One region of the Catenulispora subtropica genome, then DNA from elsewhere that is predicted to be linked to it. Evidence: riboswitches for the same ligand, from Rfam matches in the RefSeq annotation. Region 1 holds a riboswitch; each other region holds the start of a gene.
The links. A riboswitch is a leader RNA that binds a small molecule or an ion and turns the genes downstream of it on or off. The one in region 1 is predicted to bind cobalamin.

Region 1 (10,405 bases):
GGGCCGCCGTCCGCGAGCCGGAGACCAACATCGTCCTCGTCGACGTGGACGACGCCCCGGCCGTGGCCGCGGCCTGTGCCGCCGAGGGCGTGAAGATCTCGCCGTTCGGGCCGAAACTGCTGCGGATCGTGACGCATCTGGACGTGTCGGCGCAGGACTGTGACACCGCCGCCGACGTGGTTTCCACCGCCTTGATGCAATCCCCTGAGAGGGACTAGGGTCAGCCCCGGCTAGGCCGGTGTCTGAACGAGCAAGGTGGGGAGAAGCCCGATGGGCTGGATGAGCAAGCTGTTCGGTTCCGACGAGGAGGAGATAGGCCCGGAGGAGAAGCACCGCCGGGCTGCCGAGGCGAAGAAGGAAGAGGAGGCGGAGCACCACCGCCCGGCGGCGAAGAAGACCGCCGCGAAGAAGACGGTGCCCTCGCAGTCCCGTGCCTCGCACTCGCACGACGACGACGAACCGAAGCGCACCAGCTCCCCGCTGCACCCCACGAAGTCGGCCGCGACCGGCAACACGCTGGCGCACGACCAGATGATGACGGTGCACATCCTCACCCACGTGCCCGAGCACGCGCCGCGGGAGGACGACCCGCACTACCACCTGTTCGAGCAGGCCAAGGCGCGCCTGAAGCGGCAGGGCATGTGGAAGTGCATCATCAACGACGACCTCTGCGAGGGCGATCCCGAACTGCACCACACGCACGTGGAGTTCTCGCAGATCAACCAGGTCGACGAGAAGAAGATCGAGCAGGCGCTCGGGCTGCACTTCGAGACCGACGAGGACTTCCAGAAGTGGGCCGAGTCGCCCGGCAACCTGGAAGTGCTGTGCGCGAACCACCACCGCGCGCACTACGGGATCCACGTCATCCCCGGCCCGCTGTGGGAGGCGCTGCGCTTCCACAAGACGGGCACCGGTCCGGCCGCCGAGTTCGTCCCGGCCGACCAGGTCGACGACGTGAAGAACGACGATGACGACGACAAGAAGCCCGCGAGCCGGGCGAAGGCGTCGAAGTAGGGTCTTCGGATCTTGATACGTGCCGCCCGGCCGCCTTTCGCGCGGCCGGGCGGCACGCCGTCGTCGGCGTGTCCTGGACCGCTGAAAACCAGTCGCTTGGGGGACGCGGGCGCTGCTATCCGTTGACGCCCATGACTACCTCTGGTGCACCCCCGAAGCTCGGTACCGGCTCCACGCTCGACTTCCACGGCCCGATGTCGCCTGCCCGCGCCTCCCGCCTGGTCGCCGGTCTCGCGGCCCGCGAACCCGCGACCGTCGTGGACTACGGCTGCGGCTGGGGCGAACTCCTGCTCCGCCTCCTGGCGGCCGTTCCCGAGGCTCACGGCACCGGCATCGACATCCACGGCCCCGACATCGCCCGTGCCCGGGCCGCCGCGGCCGACCGCGGCCTGACCGGCCGCGCCACCTTCATCGAGGGCCCGGCCAGGGATCACGCCCGACCCGCGGACGTGGTCCTGAGCCTCGGCGCGTACCACGCCTTCGGCACCATCCCCGAAGCCCTGGCCGAGCTGCGCACGCTCGTGAACCCCGGCGGCCGCCTGCTTTTCGGTGCCGAGATCTGGGACCGCACCCCCACGGAGGCCGAACTGGCCGCGATGTGGCCGGGCACGACGGCCGACGAGTGCTTGTACCTGCCCGACCTGGTCGAAGTCGCCACCGCCGCCGGCCTGCGCCCGCTGCGGATCGAGACCTCCACCCGCGCCGAATGGGAGGAATTCGAGTCGGGTTACGCGGCCGACACCGAGGAGTGGCTGCTCGCCAACCCCGGCCACCCCGACGCCCCCGAGACCCGGGAGAAGCTGGACGCGCACCTGGGGATCTGGCTGCGGGGACTGCACCAGGTGTTCTCGTACGCGTTCCTGACGCTCGGGGTGCCGGGGTAGTTCAGGAGTCCTGCGGGCGACGCGCGTACGCGGTGAACATGGCCCCGAAGAACCTGACGCTGGAGTCGACCCGCTGGAACGCCTCGTCCCAGCGGGCGATGTCCTCGGGAGTGGCCAGCCCCTCGGCGACCAGGGCGTCGCGGGCGGCCCAGGCGGGGCCGCGCATGCCGGGCGGCGGGGTGACGACGTCGACGCGGCCCTGGAAGTGGACGAGCTCGAGCCCGGCCGCGATGAGCAGCTCGTCCAGGCGGGTGCCGACCCGGAGATCGTTGCCCCGGCGGCGGTGCATCTCCTCGTAGCGCTCCGTCATCCCGGTCAGCACCGGGTCGAGGCCGCGGAAGCGGGTCATGGCGATGTCGACGTCGGCGAGGAAGACCGAGCCGCCGGGCCGGGCGAGGGAGCCGAGATGATCGACGATCGCCTGCTCGGAGCCGCCGTTGTGAGCCAGGACGTGCCGGAGCATCACGAGGTCGAACGTCCCGGCGGGCAGCCCGGTGGCGTCGGCGTCGCCGAGGCCGGCCGTCACGGCGGCGCCCGCCCGATCGGCGAGCGCCCGAGCCACGGCCAGCGCCTCGGGGTCGCGGTCGACGGCCCAGACCCCGCCGCCGGGCGCGGCCAGAGCCGCGAGCCGCACCGAGACCGCGCCCGGACCGCACCCGACGTCGGCGATCCGGGCCCCGGGTACGGCGCCGGCGGCGATCCACAGGTCGCGTTCGGCCCTCTCGGCGGCCTCGGCCATGTGCAGGTAGCGCGCGACCTCGGCGTCGCTGATCCGCAGGGCGTAGTCGGCCATCAGGTGCGTCCTCGGTTCGAGCGTGTCCCGGCTGCTACTGCTACTGCTCGCTACTGCTACGACTCCGGCTGCTCCACCAGCTGCGCGATGTACAGCGGCTCGCCCAGCTGGCCGATCAGGTCCAGCTGCGTCTCCAGGTAGTCGATGTGGTGTTCCTCGTCGGCGAGGATCTCCTCGAAGAGGTTCGCGGAGGTGATGTCGCTGCGCTCGCGCATGAGGACGATGCCGCGGCGGAGACGGTCGACGGCGGCGAGTTCGACCTTCATGTCGGCCTGGAACATCTCGGTCACGGTCTGGCCGATCTCCAGGGGGAGGAGCTTCTGGAAGTTCGGCAGGGCCTCAAGGAAGATGATGCGCTCGGCCAGCTTGTCGGCGTGCTTCATCTCGTCCATGGACTCGTGGCGGGTGTACTCCGCGAGTTTCTTCCAGCCGCGGTTCTCCTGCAGCTTGTAGTGCAGCCAGTACTGGTTGACGGCCGTCAGTTCGGCGGTGAGCTGCTCGTTCAGGAACGCGATGATGTCCTTGTCACCCTGCATGCCGCCAGATCCTGCCAGAGTGGCGGTCGCGGACGGTAACGACGTCGTGGCGGATTGCGCCGAACGGGGGCCGGCGGGGCGTGCCGGATCAGCCCAGGGCGGGGAGCGCGGCCGGGCAGTCCGGAGCGTGCACGGTGACCTGGGACGGGAGCACGTCCCCCGCGGGGACCGCCGGCAGCCGCTCCGCCTCGGGTACGGCCTCCGCCGGCGCCGAGTCCGCGACCCGGGCGGCGGCCAGCAGGCAGCTCAGCCGCTTCACGCAGGTCCCGCACGACGCGCCCGCCCCGGTGGCCTGGCGGACCTGCTTGACGGTCTGGGCGCCCAGCGCGACCGCGGCGTCGACCTCGGCGGTGGTCACCGCGTGGCATATGCAGGCGTACAAAGCGTGGCTCCGGGGGCTCGTCGATCGGCGCGTCCGGCCTGATCACTGGGGACTTAGGCGAGCCTAAGCTACTTATCCGGCACTGCCAAGTCCCCGGCGCACGTGCCGTGCACCACATCTGGAAACATGGACCGCATGGGGCAGCCGGGATCAGGGGTGGACATCGAAGCCGAGGAGCAGACGGCGGGCCGGCTTCCACCCGGTCAGCGCATGCAGCGCGGCGAGTGGCCGGTGCTGCACTACGGCCCCGTGCCCCGCTTCAAGCCGGACAGCTGGGACTTCCGGGTGACCGGCGCCACCGCCGACGGCGAGGAGGCGGTCTGGTTCCACGACGAGTTCTCGGCGCTGCCGGCGATCGACGTCGTGGCCGACTTCCACTGCGTCACCAAGTTCACGATGCTGGACGCCGCCTGGCGCGGCGTCGCCGCCCGCACCGTCCTCGACCTGGCCCCGCCGGCCCCGGACGTGGCCCACGTGACCGTCTGGGCCGAGTACGGCTACAGCACCAACCTCCGCCTGGAGGACCTGCTCCACGAGAACGTGGTGTTCGCCACCCACCACAACGGTGAGCCGCTCACCCCCGATCACGGCTTCCCGCTCCGCCTGATCGTGCCGCACCTGTACGCCTGGAAGGGCCCGAAGTGGGTGCGCGGCATCGAGTACCTCACCGAGGACCGCCGCGGCTTCTGGGAGGAGCGCGGCTACCACAACATCGGCGACCCGTGGCGGGAACAGCGGTACTCCTACCAAGAAGACCCGGGCGACGGGCCGCCGCTGTAGGTCGGAGACCGTAGGGCCCGGATCATCACCGCATGTGGATCCGGCGCAATACGGCCTGCCACAGCGTTCCGGAGCGGCTCAGCGCGCGGCGGCGGCGTTCGGATCCCGCAGAGGCGTGCGACCCCGACGATCCGGGCGACCCCGCCGATCCGGGCGACCCGTGTGATCCCGCCGGCTGTCCCTTCCCGCCCTTCCCGCCCGCTGCGCGCGTGTCGCGTTGCTCACCCCGCCCCGCACCCGCCGCCGGTCCGAAGGCACCGCCCTCCAACTCGTATTCGCCCAGGACGCGCGGTCCGCGCTTTCGCTCGATCACCTTCCCATTGACAGACACATCCGGACATCCCGCCACCGGGCGCCGGACGAGCGCGCCCAGGCGCCCCGGCGCGCCCGGCCGGTCGCGGTTTGACGCCCGATGATCGCTGCGGGATGCTGCAACGCAGGATGGTCGGCAGGAATCCCGGTGTGAATCCGGAACGGTCCCGCCACTGTGATCAGGGAGCACCTCTTCGTGGGATGCCACTGGAACGTCAACGTTCTGGGAAGGCGGGAGAGGCGCTGCGATCTGAGAGTCAGGAGACTCCGACCGTCCCCGGCACGCCGCCCCCGCGGCGTGCTTGTGCTACCTGACCTGTCGGGCGTGGACACCCGTGAGGAGCTGATTCGGCGTGCCGCCGTACCCCTTCGCCGCAGTGGTCGGACTCGACGATCTGCGGCTGGCCCTGTTGCTCAACGCCGTCTCCCCGGCCGTCGGCGGGGTGCTGGTCCGCGGTGAGAAAGGCACCGCCAAATCCACGATCGTGCGCGCCCTGTCCGCGGTGCTGCCGGAGATCGACGTCGTCCGGGGCTGCCGCTTCTCCTGCGACCCCGAGGTCCCCGACGTCGGCTGTCCGGACGGCCCGCACTTCGGCGCCGTGGTGGTCGACTCCCGCCCGGCCCGCCTGGTGGAGCTCCCGGTCGGCGCCACCGAGGACCGCCTCGTCGGATCGCTGGACCTGGAGAAGGTGCTCGCCTCCGGCATAGCGGCCTACGAACCCGGACTGCTGGCGGCGGCCCACCGCGGCCTCCTCTACGTGGACGAGGTCAACCTCCTCCACGACCACCTCGTCGACCTCCTGCTGGACGCCGCCGCGATGGGCGTCGCCCACGTCGAACGCGAAGGCGTCTCCGTCCGGCACTCCGCCCGCTTCCTCCTCGTCGGCACCATGAACCCGGAGGAGGGCGAACTCCGCCCGCAGCTGCTCGACCGCTTCGGCCTGACCGTCGAGGTCCGCGCCAGCCGCGACCCGGCCGAACGCGCCGAGGTGGTGCGCCGCCGCCTCGCCTACGAAGCCGACCCCGAGGCGTTCGCCACCGCCTGGGAGGCCGCCGACAAGGAGACCGCCGCGCGCATCGCCGCCGCCCGCGAACTGCTCCCTTCCGTGGTGCTCCCGGACGGGGAACTGCTGCGGATCACCCGGATCTGCGCCGCCTTCGAAGTCGACGGCATGCGCGCGGACCTGGTGACGGCGCGCGCCGCCACGGCGCTGGCGGCCTGGGCCGGCCGGACCGTGGTGATCGCCGAGGACGTGCGGCGGGCGGCGACGCTCGCGCTGCCGCACCGGCGGCGCCGGCACCCGTTCGACGCGCCGGGGCTGGACGAGGAGCGACTGGACGAGGCGATGCGGGACGGGGACGAGGATCCTGATCCCGGTCCTGACGGGCCCGGTGGCGGCGGCCCGCTCGACGATCAGCCCGGCGGCGGTGCTCCGGATGCGCGGAACACCGAGCCGGAGCGGCCGGAGAAATCTGATCAGCGGTCGCACGACGAGGCGGAGAAGGAGCCGGTCGGCCAGGCGGTGGCCGATTCCGGCTCCTCGGCGGGCGGGCAGGAGCCGTCCGGCGCGGCGCGGGAGCAGAGCCCTGCGATGCCGGGCGAGCCGTTCAAGGCGCGCCTGCTGAAGGTGGAGGGCGTGGGCGGCGGTGCCGAAGGCCGCCGCTCCAAGGCGCGGACCAGCTCGGGCCGGGCGATCGGCGCGCGCCCCGGGACACGCGGGCTGCACCTCGTGGCGACGGTTCGAGCGGCCGCACCTGAGCAGGTGTCCCGAGGCCGCGACGAAGGCGCCCTGATCCTCCGGCCCGCGGACCTCCGCGAGCCGATCCGCGAGGGCCGCGAGGGCAACCTCGTCCTCTTCGTCGTCGACGCCTCCGGCTCCATGGCCGCGCGCCAGCGCATGTCCGCGGTCAAGGGCGCGATCCTGTCGCTGCTCATGGACGCGTACCAGCGCCGCGACAAGGTCGGCCTGGTCACCTTCCGCGGGCGTGAGGCCGACGTCGTCCTCCCGCCCACCTGGTCCGTCGACGCCGGCGCCGCGCGCCTGACCACCCTGCCCACCGGAGGCCGCACTCCGCTCGCGGCCGGGCTCCTCCAGGCCGCCGGCGTCCTGCGCGTCGAGCGGATGCGCGATCCGCAGCGCCGCCCGCTCGTGGTCGTCGTCACCGACGGCCGCGCGACCCAGGCCTCGCGCGCGAAGGACCCGCTGGCCGACGCCCGCCGTGCCGCCGGTCACCTCGCGACCACCGTCGCGTCCGTCGGCGGCACCGCGGTCGTCGTGGACTGCGAAGCCGGCCCGGTCCGCCTGGGCCTGGCCGCCCGGCTGGCCGGCGACCTCGGGGGCGAGTGCCTCCGGCTCGCCGATCTGGCCGCGGACACGCTGACCGCGGCGGTGCAGAGCAACCGCCCCCACTCCGACCGGAGGGCCGCCTGATGCCCCAGGGCCAACCCGCATACGTGCCCGACGACGGCTTGACCACCCGGCAGCGGCGCAACCGGCCGCTGACGATCGTCCACACCGGTCCCGGCAAGGGGAAGTCCACAGCCGCCTTCGGGCTGGCGCTGCGTGGGTGGAACCAGGGCTGGCCGATCGGGGTGTTCCAGTTCGTGAAGTCGGCGAAGTGGCGCATCGGCGAGGAGAACGCCCTCAAGGCGCTCGGCGAGCTGCACGAGTCCACCGGCCGGGGCGGTCCGGTGGATTGGCACAAGATGGGCGAGGGCTGGTCCTGGATCCAGCGCGATCTGCACAGCGACCCGGAGCTGCAGGCCGAGAACGCCCGCGCCGGCTGGGAGCGGATCAAGCATGACTTCGCCGCCGAGACCTATCGGCTCTACGTCCTCGACGAGTTCACCTATCCGATGAAGTGGGGCTGGGTCGACGTCGACGAGGTGGTCGAGACCCTGGCCGAGCGGCCCGGGACGCAGCACGTCGTCATCACCGGACGCGACGCGGCGCCGGCTCTGCTCGCCGCCGCCGACCTGGTCACCGAGATGACCAAGGTGAAGCACCCGATGGACGCCGGGCAGAAGGGCCAGAAGGGCATCGAGTGGTGAGCCCGGTTCCGGGGACTGCGCCGACCGGACCGGGCGGGGCACCGACCGGCTCGATCAGCCCGGCCGCTCCCGCCAGCCTGACCATCCCCCGCCTCGTCGTCGCGGCCCCGGCCTCCGGCCACGGCAAGACCACCGTGGCCACCGGCATCATCAAAGCCCTGACCGAGCGCGGTTTCACCGTCGCCCCGTTCAAGGTCGGCCCGGACTACATCGACCCCGGCTACCACGCCCTGGCCGCTGGCCGCCCGGGCCGCAACCTCGACCCCTACATGGTCGGCACCGACCGCGTCGCGCCGCTGTTCGCGCACGGCGCCGAGGGTGCCGACCTGGCCGTCGTCGAGGGTGTCATGGGCCTCTACGACGGCGCCACCGGCGAGGGCGAGCTCGCCTCCACCGCGCAGGTCGCCAAGCTGCTCGACGCGCCGGTGCTGTTCGTCGTCGACGCCGCCGCGCAGGGCCGCTCCATCGCCGCCCTGGTGCACGGGTTCCGCTCCTACGATCCCGAGGTGCGGCTGGCCGGGGTCGTCCTGAACCGGGTCGGCTCCGAGACGCACCACCGGATCCTGAGCGAGGCGCTCGACGAGATCGGCGTGCCGGTTCTGGGCGCGCTGCGGCGCGACGCCGAGGTCTCGGCTCCCTCGCGCCACCTCGGCCTGGTCCCGGTCGCCGAACGCCGCACCGAGGCGCTGGACGCCGTCGCCGCCCTCGGCGCCCTCGTCGACACGAGCATCCGCCTCGACGAGGTCTACGGCCTCGCCCGCACCGCGCCGCCGCTGCGGGCCGCACCCTGGGACCCGGCCGTCGAGGTCGGGCCCCGGCGCGGCGCCAAGGCCCGGATCGCGATCGCGTCGGGGCCCGCGTTCACCTTCTCCTACGCCGAGAACGCCGAACTGCTCACCGCCGCCGGCGCCGAGCTGTGCCCGTTCGACCCGCTGCGCGACGAGGCGTTGCCGGCCGGCGTCGGCGGCGTCGTGATCGGCGGCGGCTTCCCGGAGGTCCACGCCCCCGAACTGGCCGCGAACGAGGCGCTGCGCGAGGCGATGTTCCGCTTCGCGCGCTACGGCGGCGCCGTCGCCGCCGAGTGCGCCGGACTGCTCTATCTCGGCAAGAGCCTCGACGGGCTGCCGATGTGCGGGATCGTGGACGCGGAGGCCGTGATGACCGACCGGCTCACGCTCGGCTACCGGCATGCGGTCGCCGCCTCCGAGTCCGTGCTCGCCGCGGCCGGCACCCGTGTGTCGGGGCACGAGTTCCACCGCACGGCGGTCAGCCCCTCGGCCGGTTCGCCCCCGGCCTGGCACTGGCGCCGCGACGGCGGACCGGTCACCGAGGGCTTCGCCGGGGCCCGGATCCACGCCTCCTACCTGCACCTGCACTGGGCCGGGACGCCGTCGATCGCCCGGCGGCTGGTCGAGAGCTGCGGGGTGCGGCCATGAGGCTGCTCACGGGCGTCGGCGTCGGGCCGGGCGATCCGGACCTGGTGACGGTCAAGGCCGTGCGTGTGCTGCGCGAGGCGGACGTCGTGTTCGTGCCCGTCCTCGCCGACGGTCCCGAAGGACCGGGACGTGCCGAGGCCACCGTGCGCGCGCACGTCGACGGCGCCACGGTCCGCGCTGTGCCCTTCGCGCTCTCGGACCGAGGAGGGCGCACCGCGCAGCGGCTCAACGCCTGGGATGAGGCCGCCCGCGAGGTCGTCGCGGCGTTCGAGGACGGCGCCGAGCGCATCGCCTTCGCCACCATCGGCGATCCGAACATCTACTCGACGTTCAGCTACCTGGCGCAGACGGTGCGAACCCTGATGCCTTCGGCGGACGTGGAGACGGTCCCCGGCATCACCGCGATGCAGGACCTCGCCTCCCGATCCGGAACCGTGCTGGCCGAGGGCCGCGAGGTGCTGGCGCTGTTCCCGATGACCGCCGGCCTCGAAGCCTACGAACAGGCTCTGGCGTCGTTCGACACGGTCGTCGCCTACAAGGGCGGCCGGTTCCTGCCCGAGATGCTCGCGGCCGTCGCCGAGGCCGACCGCACCGGGCAGACCGTCTTCGGCGCCGCCCTCGGCCTGCCGGAGGAAGTCGTCGGCCCGGTCGCGGAGCTGGCCCCCGAAACGGTCGCCGGCGCGCCGTATCTGTCCACTGTCATCACCACCGCGCGGCGACGCGAACGAGGGGGAGCGCTGTGACCGCGAAAGTGACCTTCATCGGAGCCGGACCGGGGGCCGCCGACCTGATCACCCTGCGCGGCGCGAAGGCGATCGCCGAGGCGGACGTGGTGATCTGGGCCTCCAGCCTGGTGCAGGAAGAGGTGCTGGAACACGCCCGGCCGGACGCCGAGATCGTGGACTCCGCGGCGCTGCCGATGGAAGGCGCCGTCGCCGTCTACGAGCGGGCCGCCGCCGAGGGCCTGCGCGTGGCCCGCGTCCACTCCGGCGACCCGTCGCTGTGGGGTGCGGTCCAGGAACAGCTCGACCGCTGCCGCGATCTGGGTCTCGCCACCGAGATCGTCCCCGGCGTCTCGGCCTTCTCGGCCGTGGCCGCCATCGCCCAGCGCGAGCTGACGATCCCCGAGGTCGCCCAGTCGGTGATCCTCACGCGGCTCGGCGGCGGCAAGACGCCGATGCCCGAGAAGGAGTCCATCCGCGAGTTCGCCCGCCAC
Region 2 (10,405 bases), on a different contig from region 1:
GCACCACCATCCGCAGCCCGTGCCGCGCGGCCGCCTCGACCATCGGCTCGAACAGGACCGCGGCGAACGGCGTCCCGTGGTGGAAGACGAGCGGCGTCCCCTCCTCGGGACCGGCCACCAGGTACTCCAGCGTCCGGCCGTCGGCGAGGCGGAGAGTCGTCATGGGGAGGAAGCTACCGCAGAACACCGGTGTGTTCGATGCGCCACTGACCTGGCCTCCTGACCTGCCCGAAAGCGTCGCGGAGGGTGACGGCCGCGCGTTCGCGCCATCCCTCGGCCCGTGGCCGCTTTACAGTTGAGTCCATGACCCGAGCCGCCGCCGACGTCTCCGACGTCAAGACCGCGAAGCCGGAGACCGCCACGGCGCTGGTCCGGCGCGCGCGGAAGATCTACCGCGAGCTCGGCGACGTCTACCCGCACGCCAAGTGCGAGCTGGACTTCGAGAACCCCTTCCAGCTGCTCACCGCGGTCATCTTGTCGGCGCAGTCGACCGACGTGGGCGTGAACAAGGTCACCCCGGCTCTGTTCGCCAAGTACCCCACCCCGGCCGACCTGGCCGCCGCGGATCCGGAGGAGCTGGAGGCGCTGATCAAGCCCACCGGCTTCTTCCACAACAAGGCCAAGTCGCTGCTGGGCATGTCGAAGGCCGTGGTCGCGGACTTCGGCGGGCAGGTGCCCGGCAGGCTCGACAAGCTGGTCACGCTGCCCGGGGTCGGGCGCAAGACCGCGAACGTCGTCCTCGGCGACGCGTTCGGCGTCCCCGGCATCACCGTCGACACGCACTTCGGCCGGCTCGTGAAGCGGTTCGGGTGGACCCACCTCGACGACCCGGTGAAGGTGGAGCACGCCATCGGCGAGCTCTTCCCGCGCAAGGACTGGACCCTGCTCTCGCACCGTGTGATCTACCACGGGCGGCGGGTGTGCCACGCCAAGCGGCCGGCCTGCGGCGCCTGCCCCGTCGCGAAGCTGTGCCCGAGCCGGGGCATCGGCGAACAGGACCCGGTCAAGGCGGCCGCGCTGCTCAAGTACAAGCCGGGGGAAGGCGGTCTGCCCCTGTGAACGTTGCGGATGGCATGGGACTTCAGATAACCGACGCCTTGCCCGCCTGGCTGCTGCCGCTGGCGCGGGCCGTGGAGACCGGGGAGGGGCTGGGGCCTGGGTTCCGGCGGCCCGAGGAGCTCGGCGGGGTCCCGCGGCGCAGCGCCGTCCTGATCTTGTTCGGCGAGCACCCGGTGGACGGGCCCGACGTGCTGTTCGTCGAGCGGGCCAAGACGCTGCGGAACCATCCCGGGCAGCCGGCGTTCCCCGGCGGGAAGGTCGATCCCGGGGAGGGGCCGGTGGCCACCGCCCTGCGGGAGGCCAACGAGGAGACCGACCTGGACCCGGCCGGCGTGCGGGTGTTCGGGATCCTGCCCGACCAGTACGTGTGGCCCTCGGACTTCCTCGTCACGCCGGTGCTGGGCTGGTGGCATACGCCGAGCCCGGTGCGGGTACGGGACACGCGTGAGGTCGCTTCCGTCGCGCGGATCGCGGTGAGCGACCTGGTCGACCCCGCCAACCGGCTGCGCATGAGCCACCCCTCCGGACGCTCCGGCCCCGCCTTCGAGGCGGGTTCGCTGCTCATCTGGGGGTTCACCGCCGCGCTGCTGGACGGGGTGCTGAGGGCCGGAGGCTGGGAACGGCCGTGGGACACCGAGCGGATCGTGCCGCTGCCGCAGGAGGTGCTGGCGCTGGCGGTGCGCGATGTCGCCGCGCCGGGGGGAGAAGATAGCTAGATGGACATCCTCGACATCCTGCTGCTGCTCGTCGTGGCGGCGTTCGCGGTCTCCGGGTATCGGCAGGGTTTCGTGGTCGGGGTGGTGTCCTTCGCCGGATTCCTCGGCGGGCTCTCGCTCGGGTTCGTGATCATCCCGGTGTTCCTGGACCGGATGTCGACGGGGCTGCTGCCCAGCGTGATCGCGCTGTGCGCGGTGCTGGCGCTGGCGGTGGTGGGGCAGGTCCTGGGGTCGATGCTGGGCTCCAAGCTGCGCGAGAGCATCACGTGGCAGCCGGCGCAGATGGTGGACGCGGTCAGCGGCGCGGTGGTGTCGGTGGTCGCGGTGCTGATGGTGGCCTGGTTCCTGGGGCTGGCGCTGTTCACGTCGTCGGTGCCGACCATCAGCGACCAGGTGCGCTCGTCCAGCATCCTCAAGGGCATGACCCGGGTGCTGCCGCAGGGCTCGTCGCAGTGGTTCAACTCCTTCTCCCGGATTCTGGACCGCAACGGCTTCCCCCAGGTGTTCGCCCCCTTCCAGGCGGAGAACCCGGCCGACGTCCCGGCGCCGGACCAGGCTCTGATGAACAGCCCGGTGATCAACCAGACCAAGGCGTCGATCGTCAAGATCCGCGGACAGGCGCCGTCGTGCGGGAAGGACATCGAGGGCTCGGGCTTCGTGTACGCCCACGGCAAGGTGATGACCAACGCCCACGTCGTCGGGGGAACGCGGTCGCTGGTGGTCCGGCAGTCGTCCGGCCGCCAGTACCCGGCCACGGTCGTGGTGTTCGACCCCAAGCGGGACATCGCCGTCCTGGACGTCCCCGGCCTGACCGCCGCCCCGCTGCCGTTCCTGGGCGACGGCAAGTCGGGCGACTCGGCCCTGGTGGTCGGCTACCCGCAGGACGGTCCGTTCCACGTCGACCCGGCCCGTATCCGCGAGCAGATCACCGCGACCGGCGCGGACATCTACTCCAGCGGCAACGTCCGGCGCGAGGTGTTCTCCCTGTACGCGCAGGTGCAGCAGGGCAACTCCGGCGGGCCGCTGCTCTCGACCGACGGCCGCGTACTCGGAGTGGTGTTCGCGAAGTCGCTGGAGGACAAGAACACGGGCTATGCGTTGACCGCGAAGGAGGTCGCCGGCGACGCACAGACCGGCGCTGCGACCGACGCACCGGTCAACACACAGGCCTGCGCCATCTGACGGCGGGACGGCGGTCGTCAGGGCTCTGCCGACCGGGGAGTTCGTCGCCCCTTCCTGGTACGTTCATGCCAGTACTCGCACAGGAATGCAGGGGGGCGGACCGGCCATGCTCGGGCACTCACACGCGACCAGCGGCGGACTCGCCTGGGCGGCGGCGGCGACCACTCTGCCGATGAGCGTGCTGGCCTATCCGGCCATGCACGGTTCCACCGCCCACATCCAGGCCAAGGACCTGATCTTCGGGACCTTCATCACCGCCGGCGCCGCCCTGCTGCCCGACATCGACCACCCGAACGGCACCATCGCCCACTCGATGGGCCCGATCACCCACACGCTCACGAAGGGCGTGTCCAAGATCAGCGGCGGCCACCGACACGCCACCCACTCCCTGGCCTTCGTCGCCGGCGTCGCCTATGGCACGTGGGCGGGCGAGAAGTATCTGGGACGCTACTTCACGCTCTCCCTGGTGTTCTTCATGCTGGTGCTGGCCGTACGGGCGCTGAACCTGTGCCCTCCCGGGGAGAAGCTGGACGCCTACGGCCCCTGCGTCCTGCTGGCCGGCGGCGGCACGGTGCTGATGGACCGGTGGATCGCCAGCGCCCCGTCCTGGCTGCCCTTCGCGATGGGACTCGGGGCGTTGACCCACCTGGCGGGCGACTGCCTGACCGATCACGGGTGCCGGTTGTTCTGGCCGTTCACGTTCCGGACCGGGATACCGATCATCCAGCGGACGGGGAACAGGGTGGAGACTTGGTTCTTGGCCCCGGCCATGGCCATCGGATGTGCGGTGCTGCTCTACGTCAAGACCTCTTCGAAGCCTTAGCGCCTCAGCTCTTCAGCCAGTCCACAAGCTCGTTGGTGAAACGCATCGGCGCCTCCTCATGCGGAAAGTGCCCGATCCCCTCCAACAACCGCCACCGGTAAGCCGCCGTCACATAGCGCCCCGATCCCCGCGCGACATGCGGCAGCAAGGCGCTGTCCAACTCGCCCTGCAGATGCAGCACCGGCACCCGCACCTCCGTCCGCATCCGCTGCGCGTAGCGCATGCCGTCCGGACGGACCAGTGACCGGATGAGCCACCGGTAGTACTCCAACGACGAGTGCGCCGCGCCCGGCACGAGCATCGCCTCGCGGTAGCGCTGAGCGACGTCCAGCTCCGGCCAGCCCGTGGCGCCCCACTCGGCGAGCAGTTGCTCGACCAGCATCGCCGCGTCGCGCGTGAGTGCCTTCTCCGGAGCCCAGGGGCGCTGTGCCGACCACATGAACCGGGCCGCCGCGATCTGCTTCGGGTCGGTCAGCAGGGCCTGGCGCAGGCGGCGGGGATGGGCCGATCCGGTGATGGCGAGCCGGTTCACCGCGGCCGGGCGGAAGACGGCGGCGGTCCAGCCCAGGAAGGCGCCCCAGCCGTGGCCGACCAAGGTGGCGTTGGACTGGCCGAGGGCGCGGATGACGCCGGTGACGTCCATGGTCAGGGTCAGCGGGTCGTAGCCGCGGGGGGTCTTGTCGCTGCCGCCGTAGCCGCGCAGGTCCATCGCGACCGCGCGGAAGCCGGCGTCGGCCACCGCCGGGAGCTGGTGGCGCCAGGACCACCAGAACTCCGGGAAGCCGTGCAGGAACAGGACCAGGGGGCCTTCGCCCATTTCGGCGACGTGGAAGCGGGCGCCGTTGGCCGTGATGTCCCGGTGGGTCCACGGGCCGGGAAGGCGGATCGGATCGGAATCCTGCATGGCATCAGCCTCCCATGCTGCCGCCTTGTGAGGAGCTTGCGTCCGGGCTCGGGGGGCGCGGGAGGGGCGTGCGCGGTGAATATTGGCTCGCATGTGCGGCGATGCGGTGTTAGCCATGGATTATGAGCTCCGATGCCCCTTCCTACCCGGTCCGCCCCTTCACCGACGAGGAGGCGCCCGCCTTCGCCGCGCAGCTGGACTTCGGGTTCCACGAGAACCCGCCGCAGGAGGCCCACGACCTGTGGCAGGGTCTGCTGCCGCGGGAGCGGTCGGTGGCCGCGTTCGACGGCGACGAGCTGGTGAGCACCGGCGGTGACTTCCCGTTCGAACTCACGGTGCCCGGCGGGGTCACGGTGCCGGCCGGCGGCGTGACGATGATCACGGTGAAGGCCACGCACCGGCGGCGCGGCATCCTGACGGCGATGATGCGGCACCAGATGCACGGGTGGCACGAGCGCGGGGACGCGCCGGTCGGCATCCTGCTCGCGTCCGAGCCCGCCATCTACGGACGGTTCGGCTACGCGCTGGGCGTCCAGCACCTGAGCCTCACCGTCCCGCGCGGCGACAACGGGCTGTCGGCGGTGGCCGGCAGTGACAAGTTCCGGATGCGGATGGTGGATCCGCTGGAGGGATACGAGCGCTGCCAGGAGGTCGTCGAGGCCAACCGGCTGGGCCGGCCCGGCATGATGCCGCGGGTCGGCGACGGGTGGCGCGACGCGGCGCTGGCCGACTGGGAGTTCGCGCGGGACGGCGCCGGGCCGCTGCGGTGCGTGCTGGCCGAGGACGCCGACGGGACGACCGTCGGCTTCGCGCGGTACCGGGTCAAGGAGGGCTACAACAACCCGGCGCGGCCGGAGTGCAAGGTGAGGGTCAAGGACGTCTACGGGCGCGACCTCGCTTCCTACGTCGCCATGTGGCGATTCCTGTGCGACCTCGATCTGACGAGCGAGGTCCAGGCCGAGGTGCCGGCCGACGACCCGCTGACGTTCCTGCTCGCCGACTTCCGGCAGGCGGTACCGCGCCTGCAGGACATGCTCTATGTGCGGATCGTGGACGTGGACAGGGCCCTGGCCGCGCGGCGTTACGCCACTGCGGTGGACGTGGTGTTCGAGCTCTCCGACCCGTTCTGCCCGTGGAACACCGGGCGGTGGCGGCTCCGCGGGGACGCCGACGGCGCGGAGTGCTCGCGGACGACGGATCCGGCGGACCTGGTCCTGGGGCCGCGCGAGCTCGGGGCCGCGTACCTCGGCGGGTTCTCGCTCGGGGCGCTGGGCCGGGCCGGGCGGATCGAGGAGCTGCGGGCGGGGGCGCTGGCGCAGGCGTCGCGGGCGTTCGTCAGCGATGTCGCGCCGTTCGTGCCCTTCGGATTCTGATCTGCGCTTTTGGATTCAAATCGCTGTCTCATACTGTGGGCGGCATGACTGAGGCACTGGAGAAGGATTACAACGGAGTACTCCTGCGGCGGCACCCGGCCGAGGGCAACGGCGTGGTCGCGGAGATCGTGCTGAACCGCGCCGAGGCGATGAACGCGATCTCGACCGGGATGGCCGCGGCGATCCGGGACGTGGCGCCGGAACTGGCCGACGACCCGGCGGTGCGCGCGGTGGTGGTCTCGTCGGCCGCGCCGTCGGCCGAGGGGAAGAACCACGCGTTCTGCGTCGGCGTGGACCTGAAGGAACGCAACCAGATGAGCGACGCCGAGCTGGTCGCCACCCGGCCGGCGTTCCGGCGCACCTGGTCCGCCTTCGGCTCGCTGCCGATGCCGGTGATCGCGGCGGTGTCCGGCTACGCGCTCGGCGGCGGCTGCGAACTGGCGCTGGGGTGCGACCTCATCGTCGCCGACGACGGTGCGGTGTTCGGCCTGCCGGAGGTGTCGGTGGGCGTCATCCCCGGCGGCGGTGGAACGCAGACGCTGGTGCGGCGGGTGGGCATGAACCGCGCCGCGGACCTGATCTTCACCGCGCGGCGGATCGACGCCGACGAGGCCGACCGGTTCGGGATGATCGACCGGCGGGTCGCCGGCGCGTCCACCGCGCGGGCGGCGGCGCTGGAGCTGGCGCAGCAGATCGCGAAGAACTCGCCGATCGGCGTGCGCAACGCGAAGCACGCGCTGAAGGTCGGCGCGGATCTGCCGCTGGCGGCCGGACTGGACGTCGAGGACGGGGCGTGGCGCGCGACGGCGTTCTCGGCGGACCGGGCCGAGGGGGTGCGGGCCTTCGTGGAGAAGCGGAAGCCGGTCTGGCCGTAACGGCGGGGTCACGGCCGCCGGGGCTGCGACAGCCTTCGACAGCCCGCGACAGCCCTCGACAGCCCTCGAGTTGTGCAGATCACGGGCCCGCGCCCCGTTCGGGGTTAGTCGCGGGCCCGTGTGCTTGCTAGCGTCTGCGGTGACGGCGGCGTGCCGTCCACAACGTGTGCAGCGAAGCCGGTGGGAATCCGGCGCTGTCCCGCAACTGTGAGCTCCCCCGGGAGCGAGCCAGGTCGCCTCACGCGGTGTGTCAACGTTCGGCCCTCGCGGTTCGGGGCGGTCCGGCTGTGCGCATCACGGTCACCAGGGCCGGCGTGCGTCGCGCGGGGCCGCGGATCAGCCGGAGGAGCTGACCTCGTGCATTCTCGTCTGCACAGTGTGGCGCGGCATGTCGCCGTGGGTGTCATAGCGGGTTCGGCGTTGCTGGCCGCCGGGTGTTCGTCGTCGAAGTCGGCGCCCGCGGCGTCGGGCACGGCCTCGACCTCGACCTCTTCCTCGGCCTCGCCGAGCGCGGCGGCGTTCCCGGCCACCGTCACCGCCAAGAACGGCGCGGTGAAGCTGGCCGCGCAGCCCAAGAAGATCGTGTCCCTGTCCCCGTCGGCGACCGAGGACTTGTTCGCGATCGGGGCGGACAGCCAGGTGGTCGCGGTCGACGACCAGTCGAACTACCCCGCGAGCGCGCCGAAGACCGCGCTGTCCGGCTTCAAGCCGGACGCCGAGGCGATCGCGAAGTACAACCCGGATCTGGTGGTGGTCGCCGCCGACACCTCGAACATCGTCGAGCAGCTGGGCAAGCTGAACGTGCCGGTGCTGTGGTTCGACGCGCCGAACAGCCTGGACGACGCCTACGGCCAGATCACCGCCCTCGGCGCCGCGACCGGCCACGCGGACAAGGCCGCCACCGAAGTCGCCGCCATGAAGCAGAAGATCACCAGCGCGATCGCGGCCACGAAGAAGCCCGCCACGCCGCTGAAGTACTACTACGAGGTCGGCACCCCCGGGAACTACAGCGCCACCTCGAAGACCTTCATCGGCTCGGTCTTCGCCCAGCTGGGCCTGGCCAACGTCGCCGACGCCGCCGACAAGACCGGCGGCGGCTACCCCCAGCTCAGCGACGAGTACCTGGTCACCGCGGCGCCCGACCTGGTCTTCCTGGCCGACACCAAGTGCTGCCAGCAGACCTCCGCGGCGGTCGCCGCCCGCCCCGGCTGGTCCGCCGTCCCGGCGGTGAAGAACGCCGCCAAGGGCACCATCGTCGGCCTCGACGACGACATCGCCTCCCGTTGGGGCCCGCGCCTGGCCGACCTGGTCCAGCAGGTCTCCGACGCGGTGAACAAGGCCCAGGGCTGAGACCCCGGCGATGAGGCGCGGAGGTTCGCCCGGCCCGGCGGTGCCGGGTCCGGGCGAAGGGACGACCGGAGGGACGCTCGCTACGACAGCCGCGGGGGTGGTGTCGGGCGAGATCTCCAGGGAGAGCGGGCCGGCAGCCGATCTGACGGGTGCGATCGACGACGGGGTGGTCCCTGCGCGCAAACTCGCCCGCCCGGCGATCGTGCTCATGGCCGCCACCGCGGCCCTTCTCCTCTCCGTCCTCGTCGCCAGTCTCGGCGGTGCCGCCGGCCTCCCGGTCGGTGGCACCGCCGCCGCGCTGCTCGACAAGCTCCCCTTCGTCCACCTCTCCACCGGCCTCACTCCGGTGCAGCAGGGCGTCCTCGACCAGATCCGGCTGCCCCGCGTCGTCCTCGCGACCTTGGTCGGCGCCCTGCTTGCGCAGGCCGGCGCGGCTTATCAGGGAGTGTTCCGCAACCCGTTGTCCGACTCCGGCACCATCGGTGCCTCCGCCGGCGCGGGGATGGCCGCGACCCTGGTCATCGTCTACGGCGGCGGGCCCGAGCAGACCTTCGGCGGGGTCGGGGCGGTGCCGGTGGCCGCCTTCGTGGGCGGGTTGGCCGGGGTGCTCACCAGCTACGTGCTCGGCACGCTCGTCGGGCGCGGTGGCACCGCCTCGTTGATCCTCGCGGGTGTGGCGGTGAGTTCGTTCGTCGGGTCGGTGCAGGCGTTCGTGATGCAGAGCAGCAGCGCCGACGTGAAGCAGGTGTACTCCTGGTTGTTCGGCAGCTTCACCGCGGCGGACTGGGGGCTGGTGCGGCTCGCGGTGCCGTACGCCGTCATCAGCATCCTCATCGTCACGCTGCACGCCCGCCACCTCGACGTCCTCGCGCTCGGCGACGACGAGGCCGCCACGCTCGGCCTGAACCCGGTGCGCGTGCGGTTGATCGTCCTGGCCGCGGCCTCGCTGGCGACGGCGACCGCGGTGGCGGTCAGCGGCATCATCGGGTTCGTCGGCCTGGTCGTGCCGCACGTCGTCCGCCGCGTGGCCGGGCCGGGACACCGGCTGCTGCTCCCGATGAGCCTGCTCGTCGGCGGGGCGTTCCTGGTGCTGGCCGATCTGCTGGCGCGGACCGCGCTGGCGCCGGCCGAGCTGCCGATCGGGGTCGTCACCTCGTTCGTCGGGGCGCCGTTCTTCATCCTGATCCTGCGGGCGACACGGGGGCGGGACCGGTGAGCGCGGTCAAGGCGGCCGGGGTGCGGGTGGCGTTGGACCGCAAGCCGATCCTGCACGGCGTCGACCTCGCGGTGGCGGCCGGTTCCTGGCACGCCGTCCTCGGGCCCAACGGCGCGGGCAAGTCCACGCTGTTGCGGGCGATCGCGGGGATCCTGCCGTATGCGGGGGAGATCCAGGTCGGCGGCCAGGACGTGGCCCGGCTCGCCGCGAAGCACCGCGCCCGGCTCCTCGCCTACGTCCCCCAGCAGCCGCAGTTGCCCGGCGACATGACCGTCGGAGAGTACGTGCGCCTTGGCCGGACCCCGCACCTGGGTTACCTCGGCGTCGAGAGCAGGGACGATCGCGCCGTCGCCGAGCGCGCACTCCATCGTCTGGACCTGGCCGGGTTCGCCGCCCGGCGGCTCGGCGCCATGTCCGGCGGCGAGCGCCAGCGCGTCGTCCTGGCCCGCGCCCTGGCCCAGCAAGCCGGCATCCTCCTGCTCGACGAGCCCACCACCGCCCTGGACCTCGGCCACCAACAGCAGGTCCTGGATCTCGTCGACGAACTGCGCGCCACCGAGGGCCTGACCGTCGTCAGCACCTTGCACGACCTCAGCCTGGCCGCGCAGTACGCCGACGAACTCACCCTGCTCGTCGGCGGCGAAGCCGTCGCGCGCGGCTCTGCTCGCGAAGTCCTCACCGAGCAGCGCGTCGCCGAGCACTACGGCGCGCGCGTCAGGGTCTTCGACGACGGAGAGGGCAGGCCGGTCGTCCATCTGACGCGGCCGCGACCGAGCCCCGGCGGCCCGAACTAGGGCGAATAAGAGACCTGCGGCACGTCGTAGCAGTTCGTGTCCATGTCGGGCACCCGCGTCACCCAGCCGCCGCGGCCGCCGTTCGCGGAGTCCTGCCACTGTGCGACGTTGAA
Region 3 (10,405 bases), on a different contig from region 1:
TGGACCGACACCACCACCATCGTCCGGCGCGCGGAGGCGCACGCCGTCGTCGCCGGGCTGAAGCGGGGGGACGAGACCGAGGGCGACATCGTGATGTGGGGCAGCCACACGCTGTGGGCCGATCTGCTGGCCGCCGGCCTGGTCGACGAGCTGCACCTGATGGTCGGCCCGGTGGTGCTCGGCGACGGGATCGCGGCGTTCGAGGGCGGCAAGGCCCCGGCGCTGAAGCTGGTCGGCACCCGCACCTGGGAGGGCTCGGACAACGTCCTGCTGCGCTACAGCGTGGAGCGCAGCTGACGCCGCAGCACCTCGGCGGCCTCCTGCAACGACGGCCCGTACCAGGTCAGGTGCCGCCCGGAGACGAGCGCCGACGGCAGGCCCGGGAACGCCTCGGGCCCGTCGGCGGCGGTGAAGGCGTACGGCTCGTCCGGCAGCACGACCAGCTCGGCGCCGCTCGCGCGCAGCTCCTCCACCGGCACCTTCGGATAGCGCTCGGCGTGGCCGGCGTAGACGTTGCGCACGCCGAGCCGGGCCAGGACGTCCCCGGCGAACGTGTCCCGGCCCAGCACCATCCACGGACGGCGCCAGATCGGGACGACCGCCGGGACCGGAGTCCCGGGTGCCGGGAGGGCGGCCCACGCGGCTTCGGCCCGGTCCAGCCAGTCCGGCCGGTCCAGGCCGCACGCCTCGGTCAGCATCCTGTCGAGCGAGACGAAGGCCTCGTCGAGGGTCCTGATCTGCGTGACCCACACGGTGATCCCGGCGCCCCGGAGAGCGTCGAGATCGACAGCGCGGTTCTCCTCCTCGTTGGCCACGACCAGATCAGGCCGCAGCCCGACGATCCGCGGGACGTCAGGGTTCTTCGTCCCGCGGATCCGCTCGACCGCCAGGTCCGCCGGATGCGTGCACCAGTCGGTCGCACCGACCAGCAGCTCCGGCGCCGTCGCCGCGATCGCCTCGGTCAGCGACGGCACCAGCGACACCACGCGCCGTACCGGCATCCCCGGGCCTTCCTTCTAGAAGTCGTCGTCGAACGAGACGCTACCGGCGACCGCGACCTGGTACGCCGAGACCCGCCGCTCGAAGAAGTTCGACAGCTCCTGCACGTCCTGCAGCTCCATGAACGCCAGCGGGTTCGCCGCGCCGTACAGCGGCTCCAGCCCCAGCTGCACCAGCCGCCGGTCGGCGACGTGCTCCAGATACCCGCGCATGTCCGCCACCGGCAGCCCCGGCACTCCGCTCCTGCCCCCGAGCCCACCCCCGAGCAGGTCCTCGGCGAACTGCGTCTCGCACTCCACCGCCTCGGCGAGCATCTGCCGCACTTGCCGCGCCATCTCCTCGTCGAACAGGTCCGGCTCCTCGGCGCGCACCGTCTCCACGACGTCGAACGCGAACGCCATGTGCATCGACTCGTCTCGGAACACCCAGTTGGTCCCGGACGCGAGCCCGTGCAGCAACCCGCGCGAACGCAGGAAGTACACGTAGGCGAAGGCGCCGTAGAAGAACAGCCCTTCGATGCACGCCGCGAAGCAGATCAGGTTCAGCAGGAACGCCCGCCGGTCCTCCCGCGTCTCCAGCCGCTGCAGAGCACCCAGCGAGTCGATCCAGCGGAAGCAGAACTCCGCCTTGCGCCGGATGGACGGGATGTTCTCCACCGCCGCGAACGCCGCCGCCCGCTCGTCCTCGTCGGGCACATAGGTGTCGAGCAGGTTCAGGTAGAACTGCACATGAACGGCCTCCTCGAACAGCTGCCGCGACAGGTACAACCGCCCCTCGGGGCTGTTCACGTGCTGATACAGGTTCAGCACGAGGTTGTTCGCGACGATCGTGTCGCCGGTGGCGAAGAAGGCGACCAGCCGCGACACCAGGTGCCGCTCGGCCGCCGAGAGCCGGTCCAGGTCGGCGAGGTCGCTGTGCAGGTCCACCTCCTCCACGGTCCACGTGTTCTTGATCGCGTCACGGAAGCGGTCGAAGAAACGCGGGTAGCGCATCGGGCGCAAGGTCAGGTCCAGACCGGGGTCGAGCAGCATCAAAGGCTTCCTTTACTGGCAGGCTTCGCAGGCTTCGGGGTTCTCCAGCGAGCAGGCGACGGCCTCTTCCGAGGCGACGGTCACCGTCGCCTGCTGGATCCGCGTCGCCGGCCGCGACCGGAGGTAGTACGTGGACTTCAGCCCGGCCTTCCACGCGTACATGTACATCGACGACAGCTTCCCGATCGTCGGCGCCGCCAGGAACAGGTTCAGCGACTGCGACTGGTCCACGAACGGCCCCCGCGCCGCAGCCAGGTCGATCAGCGCCCGCTGCGGCAGCTCCCACGCCGTCCGGTACAGCGTCCGCAGCTCCGCCGGCAGCGCCTCGATGTCCTGCACGGACCCCTCGGCCCGCTTGATCGCGTCCCGCACCGCCGGCGTCCACAGCCCCAGCGCCTTCAGCTCGCTCACCAGCGCGCTGTTGATCTGCAGGAACTCCCCGGACAGCGTCTCGCGCTTGAACAGGTTCGACACCTGCGGCTCGATGCACTCGTAGCAGCCCGCGATCGAGGCGATCGTGGCGGTCGGCGCGATCGCCACCAGCAGCGAGTTGCGCAGGCCGGTCGCGGCCACGCGGGAACGCAGAGCGCTCCACCGGGCGGCCAGCGCCGGGGACGTCGCCGAGCCCCACAGGTCCGGCTGCAGCGCGCCCCCGGCGGCCCGGGTCCGGTCGAACGCCGGGTGCGCGCCGAACCGCTCGGCCAGCCCGGCCGACGTCTCCAGCGCCGTCAGGTAGATCTCCTCGGCGATCCGCGTCGAAAGCTTGCGCGCCCGCGGGTCGTCGAACGGCAGCCGCAGCGCGAAGAACACGTCCTGCAGCCCCATCAGCCCCAGCCCGACCGGCCGCCACCGCGGGTTCGACGCCGCGGTCTGCTCGCTCGGGTAGTAGTTGATGTCGATGACGCGGTCCAGGAACACCACCGCCGTGCGGACCGTGTCCCGCAGCCGGTCCCAGTCCACGGCCGACCGGTCCGCGGTCAGGTGCGCCGCCAGGTTGACCGACCCCAGGTTGCACACCGCGGTCTCGGCGTCCGAGGACACCTCGATGATCTCCGTGCACAGATTCGACAGGTGCACCGTGTTCCGGCTCTCGCCGGGGCCCGGCTCCGCGGTCTGGTTGCAGAGCCGGTTCGAGGCGTCCTTGAACGTCATCCACCCGTTGCCGGTCTGCGCCAGCGTCCGCATCATCCTGCCGTAGAGCTCGCGCGCCGGGAGCTGCCGGACGTAACGGCCCTCGGCCTCGGCCCGGCGGTACGCGGCGTCGAACGCCTCGCCCCACAGGTCCGGCAGCTCCGGCACCTGGTCCGGGTCCATCAGCGACCACAGCGCGTCCGCCTCGACCCGGCGCATGAACTCGTCCGGGATCCAGTTCGCCAGGTTCAGGTTGTGGGTGCGGCGCGCGTCCTCGCCGGTGTTGTCCCGCAGCTGCAGGAACTCCTCGATGTCCGGGTGCCACGGCTCCAGGTAGACGCACGCCGCGCCCTTGCGGCGTCCGCCCTGGTTGACCGCGGCGACCGAGGAGTCCAGCGTGCGCAGGAACGGCACGATCCCGTTCGAGCGGCCGTTGGTGCTGCGGATCAGCGCGCCGCGCCCCCGCACGCGCGAGAAGGCGATGCCGATCCCGCCGGCGAACTTCGACAGCCGTGCCACCTGGTGGTAGCGCGCGTAGATGGAGTCGAGCTCGTCGCGCGGGGAGTCGACCAGATAGCAGGACGACATCTGGGTGTGCCGCGTGCCCGAGTTGAACAGCGTGGGGGAGCTGGGCAGGTAGGCCAGCGAGGACATCAGCCGGTAGAAGCCGATCGCCTCCTCGGCCTGCTCCGACAGCCCGGCGGCCACCCGCAGCAGGAAGTGCTGCGGCGTCTCGATGACCCGGCGGGTGACCGGGTGCCGCAGCAGGTAGCGGTCGTAGACGGTACGCAGCCCGAAGTACTCGAAGCGGAGATCGCCGTCCCCGTCGATGGCGGCGTCGAACCGCTCGGCCTCCGCGGCGACGAAGGCGGCGGTGAGATCGCCGATCAGGCCCTCCCGATGCCCGACGGCGATCGCCGCGCTGAACGCCACCGCGCCCTGCCCCGCGGCCTCGTCCGCGATCACCGCCGCCAGCAGCCGCGCCGCCAGCTTCGAGTACTGCGGCTCCTCGCCGATCAGCTCGGCCGCGCACTGCACGGCCAGCTCGGCGGCCTGGGCCGGGCCGGCGCCGGCGGGCAGGCCGGCGAAGGTCTTGCGGGCGACGCGGCCCGGGTCGACGTCGGGGAGGCCGGCGGCCCAGCGCGTGACGGCCGCTTCCAGGGACCGCTCGGAGACCGTCGCCGTCCCCGCCGGAGGCGGCGTCGCCGGCTCCGCCCCGCCCGACCCCGTGCCGGCATCGACATCGATCCCGACCTGCGTGACCGTCACAACCCTCTCCTCGCCAGTCGTAGGTCCCGATCCGGACCGTGCGCGAGGAGACGAGAAGGCGCGCGGCAGCGCGGCGCCCTTCGCCGTCAGCCGTCCCGCGCGGCCTCGGACCGGCCGCACCCCATGTCCGGGCGCGGCACCGCTGGCAGGTCTTCGGACTCGCGGGCGTCCGGGGACCGGAGACTCCCGGACCCGGAACCTACTGGCCGTCACTTCCCAGGCCGGCGCCGGCGCCCGAAGGCGCCGCCGGCCCAGTGTGCACGACGGCGGTCGTTCCCACTCACCGCTGCGGGGCAGTCCCGGACTCGCACCGGGTTCCCTCTTGCCTCGGCCGCCGCCCGTGCTGCGAGCGGACGGCCGAACCAGCTGCGTCGGACACCATATCTTGTGGCGGGCTCTAATTCACAATCAACATGCTGTATGTCAGAGGGCTACCGGGGCGTGCTGAGAGCTGCTACTGGAACGTCGCGTGCGTCGGCCGCAGGTAGATCCGCACCCGGTACGGAGCGTCGCCCACGGGGCCGTCCATCGGCAGCGAGTAACGGTCCGCCAGCACCGCGAAGAAGGCACCCTCGGTGTCCGGTTCGATCCGTTCCACGGTGCCGCGCAACTCCAGGTACCGGTACGGCGCGTCCGGGTCGTTGATCGACACCGCGGCGTTCGGGCGCTCGCTGAGCTCCTTGTACTTCGCACGCTTGGTCGAGGTGGTGAACGACAGGAACTCGCCGTCCCACAGGAACCACATCGGGTTCACGTGCGGGTTCCCGTCCGCGCGGATGGTCGCCAGGTGACAGAAGACGGGGCGCTCGAGCAGGTCGGCGTGCGACTCGGGGATCACAGACATGGCTCCACTCCATCCGGCCCGGTGCGACCCCGCAAGTCGCGATCCGACACGCAGCGATCACGATCCCTGATCGTGCGAGGTCCGCCCATCCACGACCCGGTTCCGGTTCTCCCGTGGACGGGCGGGCCTCGGAGCGGCTCAGGAACCCCGGACGGCGACGACGGTCTTGCCCGGGCTGCGGTTCTCGGCCTGCGCGATGTGCGCGTCGATCGCCTCGTCCCACGCGACCACCCGCGGCGCCGGGAGCTCCCATCCCGAGCCCGCCTCGGCGAGCGCGAACACCGCCGCGATGAGCGCCCCGACGGCGCGCGCGTCGGCGCGGGCCCGGTTGATGATGCTGAAGCCGGCGGTGGTCCAGTTGTTGCGCCGCAGGTCCGCCGGCGCCGGGGCGGCCGGGTCGGGCTGACCGGCCGCGGCGCCGTAGCTGACGTAGCGGCCCCCCGGCGCGAGCAGCCCGAGCGAGGCCGACGCCACGTCGCCGCCGATGGACTCCAGCACGACGTCGAAGAGTTCGTCGTCGTTGGCCTTGCGGGCCGCCGCGCCGAACTCCGCGTCCCGCACCGCCGGACGGTAGACCGCCGCCAGCCTGCCCGCGGAGTTCGCGCTCGTGCCGCCGACGACGCAACGCGGAGTGCGCAGGCTCAGCACGGCCGCCAGCGCGTCGCCGACCCCGCCCCCGGCGCCGGTGACCAGGACCCGGTCCTTCGAGGACACATGAGCGGCGTCGGCGAGCCCGACGGCCGTGGCCCACGTGAGCGGCACGATGGTGGCCCGCTCCAGGGCCAGCCCGTCCGGCACCCGCGCGGCCAGGCCGGCCTCGGCCACCACGGTCTCGGCCAGACCACCGCCGTCGACCGTGAACGCCACCACCGCGTCACCGACCGCGAACCCGTCGACGCCCTCGCCGACCGCCGCCACCTCGCCGCCGACTTCCATGCCCGGCACATACGGCCAGCCGGTCGCGTAGCCGGGCACACCGCGGCGGGCGAGGACGTCCACGAAGTTCAGGCCCGCGTAGCGGACCGCGATCGCGATCTGCCCCGGCGCGGGCTCCGGCGTCGGAACATCGACCTCTGCGATGTGCTCGGTACCGCCGGGCTCGCTGAACTGGACGGCCTTCATGACGGGTGCCCCTCCCTTGATCCGATTGCTGCCCGAACGAAAATACCGGCATGATCGGATGCCCATACCCGCAGCACTCCGGAAGGCGGCCCGCGTGTTGTTCAAGGACGGTCAGCACATCCTGCTCATCGGCGACAGCATCACGGACTGCGGGCGCCGGGAGGAGAACGCCCCCTACGGGAACGGCTATGTCAGCCTGCTGCGGGCGTTCACGACGGCCCGGCATCCGGAAGTCCGGCTGACCTGGACCAACCGCGGCAACAGCGGGAACACCGTGCGCCACCTCGCCCAGCGGTGGGACACCGACGCGTTGGCGCCGCGTCCGGACTGGCTGTCGGTGATGATCGGGATCAACGACGTCTGGCGCGCGTTCGACGGCCACCCGCAGAACGCCGTCCCGCTCGACGAGTTCGTCGAGACGCTGCGCGGACTGCTGCGCCGTGCCGTCGAGGAGACCGGCTGCCGCCTGATCCTCGCCGACCCGTACGTGATCGAGCCGGACCGCGAGGAGCCACAGCGCGCGACCAGCGATCGTTACGCGGCCGCAGTCGCGGGTCTGGCTGAGGAGTTCGACGCGGTGCACATAGCGACGCAGCGGGTCTTCGATCACGCGATGCGGTGCACGCGGTCTGAGGACTGGTCGCATGACCGGATCCATCCGAACCTCGCGGGGCACGCGCTGATTGCTGACGTGTTTCTGTCGGCTATCGAACTCTGAAATGTGGGTGCGGGTACCGCCCACACCCACATCAGCGGCTGACCGAGAAACCGCCCCCGCTCCACATCTGGGCTCTACTTCGGCAGCTCGACCCCGGCCGCCTTCGCGATGTCACCCAGCATCTGCTCCGCGGCCTGCACCCCGATCCCGGACATCCACGTCTCGTCCGGCACGGTGAACACCCGGTTCTCCTTCACCGCCGGCAGGTCCTTCCACACCGCGGTCCCCTGCACCTCGGTCTCCTTGGTCTTCGAGGGGTCGTCGGAGGTGGTGACGAACACGATGTCGGCGTCCGCCTTGCCGATCTGCTCGGGGCTGACCTCCAGCATCAGCTGGTCCACGTCCTCGGCCGCCGGCCGCGGCAGGCCCACGTCCCGCAGGACGACACCGCTGAACGAAGACTTCTGATACAGCCGGGTCGGTCCCGCGACGAACCGCACCACCGACACCGTCGGCAGCTTGCCGCCGTTCTTCGCCTTGATCGCTTCGCCGAGCTTCGCGGCCCGGGCCTCGTACCGCGTCACGGCGGCCTTGGCCTCGCTCTCCTTGCCGAGGGCCTGTGCGTAGAGCTCCAGGTTCGCCTTCCATGGGAAGCCGGTGGTCTCGGCCATCACCGTCGGGGCGATGGCGTTGAGCTTGGAGTAGATCTTCTCGTGCCGGACCTTGGAGGTCAGGATCAGATCCGGCTTCAGGGAGGTGATGAGCTCCAGGTTCGGCTCGGTCATCGGGCCGACGTCGACGGTGCCGCCGATCTCGCTCTTCAGGTAGGCCGGGAAGCCGCCTTCGCTCTTCAGGTGCGGGGAGACGGCGCCGACCGGCGTGATGCCGAGCAGGGTGACGTCGTCGAGTTCCCCGCTGTCCAGCACCACGACCCGTTTGGGCTGGGACTTGATCTCGGCGGTGCCCATCGCGTGCTTGACGCTGCGGGGGAACGCGGCGGCCGGGGCGTCGGAGGCGGGGGAGGCGGAAGACGTGTCGGAGCCGGCGTTCTGCGTCGTGCCGGAACTGCTGCTGCCGCACCCGGCGACGAGCGCGGTGCTCAGGGACGCGGCGATCAGAAGGGCGGACAGGCGGTGCTTGATCATGGGTTCCTCGGTCGGTCGGGTGCTGGCAGGGATACAGAGGTCTGACGCGCCAGGGGCACGACCAGCGGTGTGCCGGTCTCCGGATCCGGGACCACACGGCACGGCACGCCGAACACGCGCTCGACGAGGTCCGCGGTGAGCACCTCGGCCGGAGGCCCGGCGGCGGCCAGCGCACCGTCGTGGAGCACCACGAGGTGGTCGGCGTAGCGGGCGGCCTGGCCCAGGTCGTGCACCACCATGACGACGGTGCGGCCGGCGTCGGCGCGCAGGTCGGCCACCAGGTCCAGCACGTCGAGCTGATGCCGCAGGTCCAGGAACGTGGTCGGCTCGTCGAGCAGCAGCAGCTCGGTGTCCTGGGCCAGCGCCAGTGCGATCCAGGCGCGTTGCCGCTGCCCGCCGGACAGCTGGTCGACCGGCCGGTCGCGCAGCGCGCCGACCCCGGTCCGCTCCAGTGCCCGCTCGACAGCCTCCTGATCCGCTCTTGACCACGGACTGAACACCCGTTGGTGCGGATGCCGCCCGAGTCGTACCAGCGCCTCGACGGTGATCGCCTCCGGTGTGACCGGCTGTTGCGGCAGCAGGCCGAGCGACCGGGCCAGCGTTCTGGCGGGAACCCGGTGGATGTCGGCGCCGTCGAGCGTCACGCTCCCGGCGGCCGGAGCCAGCAGACGGGCCAGACCGCGCAGCAGCGTCGACTTGCCGCAGGCGTTGGGCCCCACGATCGCCGTGACGGCGTCGGCCGGGATCTCCAGATCCAGGTCGCGCACGACCAGGCGGTCGGCATAGCGCAGGGCGAGGCCGTGGGCGGCGAGGCGGGCGGTCATGTCAGCTTCCTTCGTTCCGAATGCCCGGGCCCTTACGCGACCTCGGTCCGAAGGCCCGGCGTAGCCGAGCCGGGACCGGGGGCCGGTGGGGCAGGGACAGCCACAGCAGCCAAGGGGCGCCGAGCGTCGCGGTGACCGCTCCGGCCGGCAGACCGTGGATCGGCAGCAGGTTCAGGGCGATGTAGTCCGCGCCGAGCAGCAGCGCCGCTCCGGTCAGCGCGGTGAGGGCGAGGGTGGCGGGCGTCGGCGGCCCGGCGAGGCGGCGCACCAGGTGCGGCACGAGCAGCGCCACGAAGCCGATCGGCCCGCTCAGCGCCGCCGCCAGCGACGCCAGCACCACCGCGAGCAGCAGCAGTCCGAGCCGCGTCCGCCGCGGGTCGAGCCCGAGGCCGCCGGCCGACTCGTCGCCGAGGTCGAGCACCGCCACCCGGCGGTTCATCAGCACGCTGACGGATCCCACCGCGGCGATCGCCCCGCCCGCGACCCATACTTCGGTCCAGGTGCGTCCGTAGAGCGACCCGGACGTCCACTGCAGCGCCTGGCTCGCCAGCTCCTGCGGGAAGCGGACGATCATCAGGTTCACGACGGCGGCCAGGCCCTGCTGGATCGCCACGCCGACCAGCACCAGCCGCGTCACGGCCGCCCGCGAGCGCCAGGCCGACGCGCCGAGCAGCGCCGCCACGGCCAGTCCGCCGGCCGCCGCGGCGGCCGGCGTCAGCGCGGCCGGCACATCGCCGGCCGCCAGCACCAGGACCGCCCCGCAGGAGGCGCCGCCGGTGACGCCGATGACGTCCGGCGAGGCGAGCGGGTTCCGCAGCAGGCGCTGCGTCATCGAGCCCGCGACCGCCAGCGCGGCGCCGGCCAGCAGGGCGGCGAACACCCGCGGCGCGCGGAACTGCTGGACGACCAGCACGGTCCCGGGATCGCCGAAGCCGAACAGGGCACGGAGCGCGTCCAGGAACGGTATGGGCATCCGGCCCGTGCTCAGCGCGATGCCGACGAGCGTCACCAGCAGGGCGGCGCAGCCTCCGCACAGGGCCAGCGTCCGCCGCCGGGCCGCGACCAGAGCGCTCGTCACCGGGCGCTCCTGCGGGCCAGCACCGCCAGCAGCGGGGCGCCGAGGAACGCCGTCACGATCCCCGTCTCCAGTTCCGAGGGCCGGGCTATCAGGCGTCCCAGTACGTCGGCGGCCAGGAGCAGCGTCGCGCCGACGATCAGGCACGCGGGGATGAGCCGTCGGTGATCGGTGCCCACCGCCGGCCGGACCAGGTGCGGTGCGGCGAGCCCGATGAACGGCACGGGCCCGGCCACCGCCACCGACCCCGCGGCCAGCAGTACCACGGACGCCCCGCCGAGCTGCCGGATCCGGGCGACCGGTACAC

Region 2: another riboswitch for cobalamin. It lies ahead of ABD466_RS06250 (ABC transporter substrate-binding protein); the one in region 1 lies ahead of ABD466_RS18620 (putative cobaltochelatase).
Region 3: another riboswitch for cobalamin. It lies ahead of ABD466_RS12090 (ribonucleoside-diphosphate reductase subunit alpha); the one in region 1 lies ahead of ABD466_RS18620 (putative cobaltochelatase).

Annotation. Positions count from the first base shown of each region.
Region 1 covers NZ_BAAAQM010000020.1:20,496-30,900, reverse strand. Annotated here, with positions in the region: gene ABD466_RS18655 (threonine aldolase family protein) at 1-218, shown strand, start outside; gene ABD466_RS18650 (hypothetical protein) at 280-1,014, shown strand; gene ABD466_RS18645 (SAM-dependent methyltransferase) at 1,146-1,898, shown strand; gene ABD466_RS18640 (class I SAM-dependent methyltransferase) at 1,900-2,691, opposite strand; gene bfr (bacterioferritin) at 2,748-3,227, opposite strand; gene ABD466_RS18630 ((2Fe-2S)-binding protein) at 3,316-3,609, opposite strand; gene ABD466_RS18625 (sulfite oxidase-like oxidoreductase) at 3,745-4,389, shown strand; cobalamin riboswitch at 4,841-4,967, shown strand; gene ABD466_RS18620 (putative cobaltochelatase) at 5,055-7,133, shown strand; gene cobO (cob(I)yrinic acid a,c-diamide adenosyltransferase) at 7,133-7,753, shown strand; gene ABD466_RS18610 (cobyrinic acid a,c-diamide synthase CobB) at 7,831-9,189, shown strand; gene cobI (precorrin-2 C(20)-methyltransferase) at 9,186-9,932, shown strand; gene cobM (precorrin-4 C(11)-methyltransferase) at 9,929-10,405, shown strand, end outside.
Region 2 covers NZ_BAAAQM010000005.1:31,178-41,582, reverse strand. Annotated here, with positions in the region: gene ABD466_RS06290 (alpha/beta fold hydrolase) at 1-163, opposite strand, end outside; gene nth (endonuclease III) at 304-1,059, shown strand; gene ABD466_RS06280 (NUDIX hydrolase) at 1,074-1,775, shown strand; gene ABD466_RS06275 (MarP family serine protease) at 1,776-2,957, shown strand; gene ABD466_RS06270 (metal-dependent hydrolase) at 3,064-3,780, shown strand; gene ABD466_RS06265 (alpha/beta fold hydrolase) at 3,785-4,684, opposite strand; gene ABD466_RS06260 (GNAT family N-acetyltransferase) at 4,807-6,057, shown strand; gene ABD466_RS06255 (enoyl-CoA hydratase/isomerase family protein) at 6,102-6,932, shown strand; cobalamin riboswitch at 7,053-7,187, shown strand; gene ABD466_RS06250 (ABC transporter substrate-binding protein) at 7,302-8,282, shown strand; gene ABD466_RS06245 (FecCD family ABC transporter permease) at 8,491-9,498, shown strand; gene ABD466_RS06240 (ABC transporter ATP-binding protein) at 9,495-10,292, shown strand; gene ABD466_RS06235 (ABC transporter substrate-binding protein) at 10,289-10,405, opposite strand, start outside.
Region 3 covers NZ_BAAAQM010000011.1:59,896-70,300, forward strand. Annotated here, with positions in the region: gene ABD466_RS12075 (dihydrofolate reductase family protein) at 1-297, shown strand, start outside; gene ABD466_RS12080 (helical backbone metal receptor) at 276-1,001, opposite strand; gene ABD466_RS12085 (ribonucleotide-diphosphate reductase subunit beta) at 1,017-2,030, opposite strand; gene ABD466_RS12090 (ribonucleoside-diphosphate reductase subunit alpha) at 2,043-4,430, opposite strand; cobalamin riboswitch at 4,558-4,812, opposite strand; gene ABD466_RS12095 (PPOX class F420-dependent oxidoreductase) at 4,885-5,274, opposite strand; gene ABD466_RS12100 (quinone oxidoreductase family protein) at 5,413-6,396, opposite strand; gene ABD466_RS12105 (SGNH/GDSL hydrolase family protein) at 6,455-7,114, shown strand; gene ABD466_RS12110 (ABC transporter substrate-binding protein) at 7,189-8,199, opposite strand; gene ABD466_RS12115 (ABC transporter ATP-binding protein) at 8,196-9,023, opposite strand; gene ABD466_RS12120 (FecCD family ABC transporter permease) at 9,025-10,101, opposite strand; gene ABD466_RS12125 (FecCD family ABC transporter permease) at 10,098-10,405, opposite strand, start outside.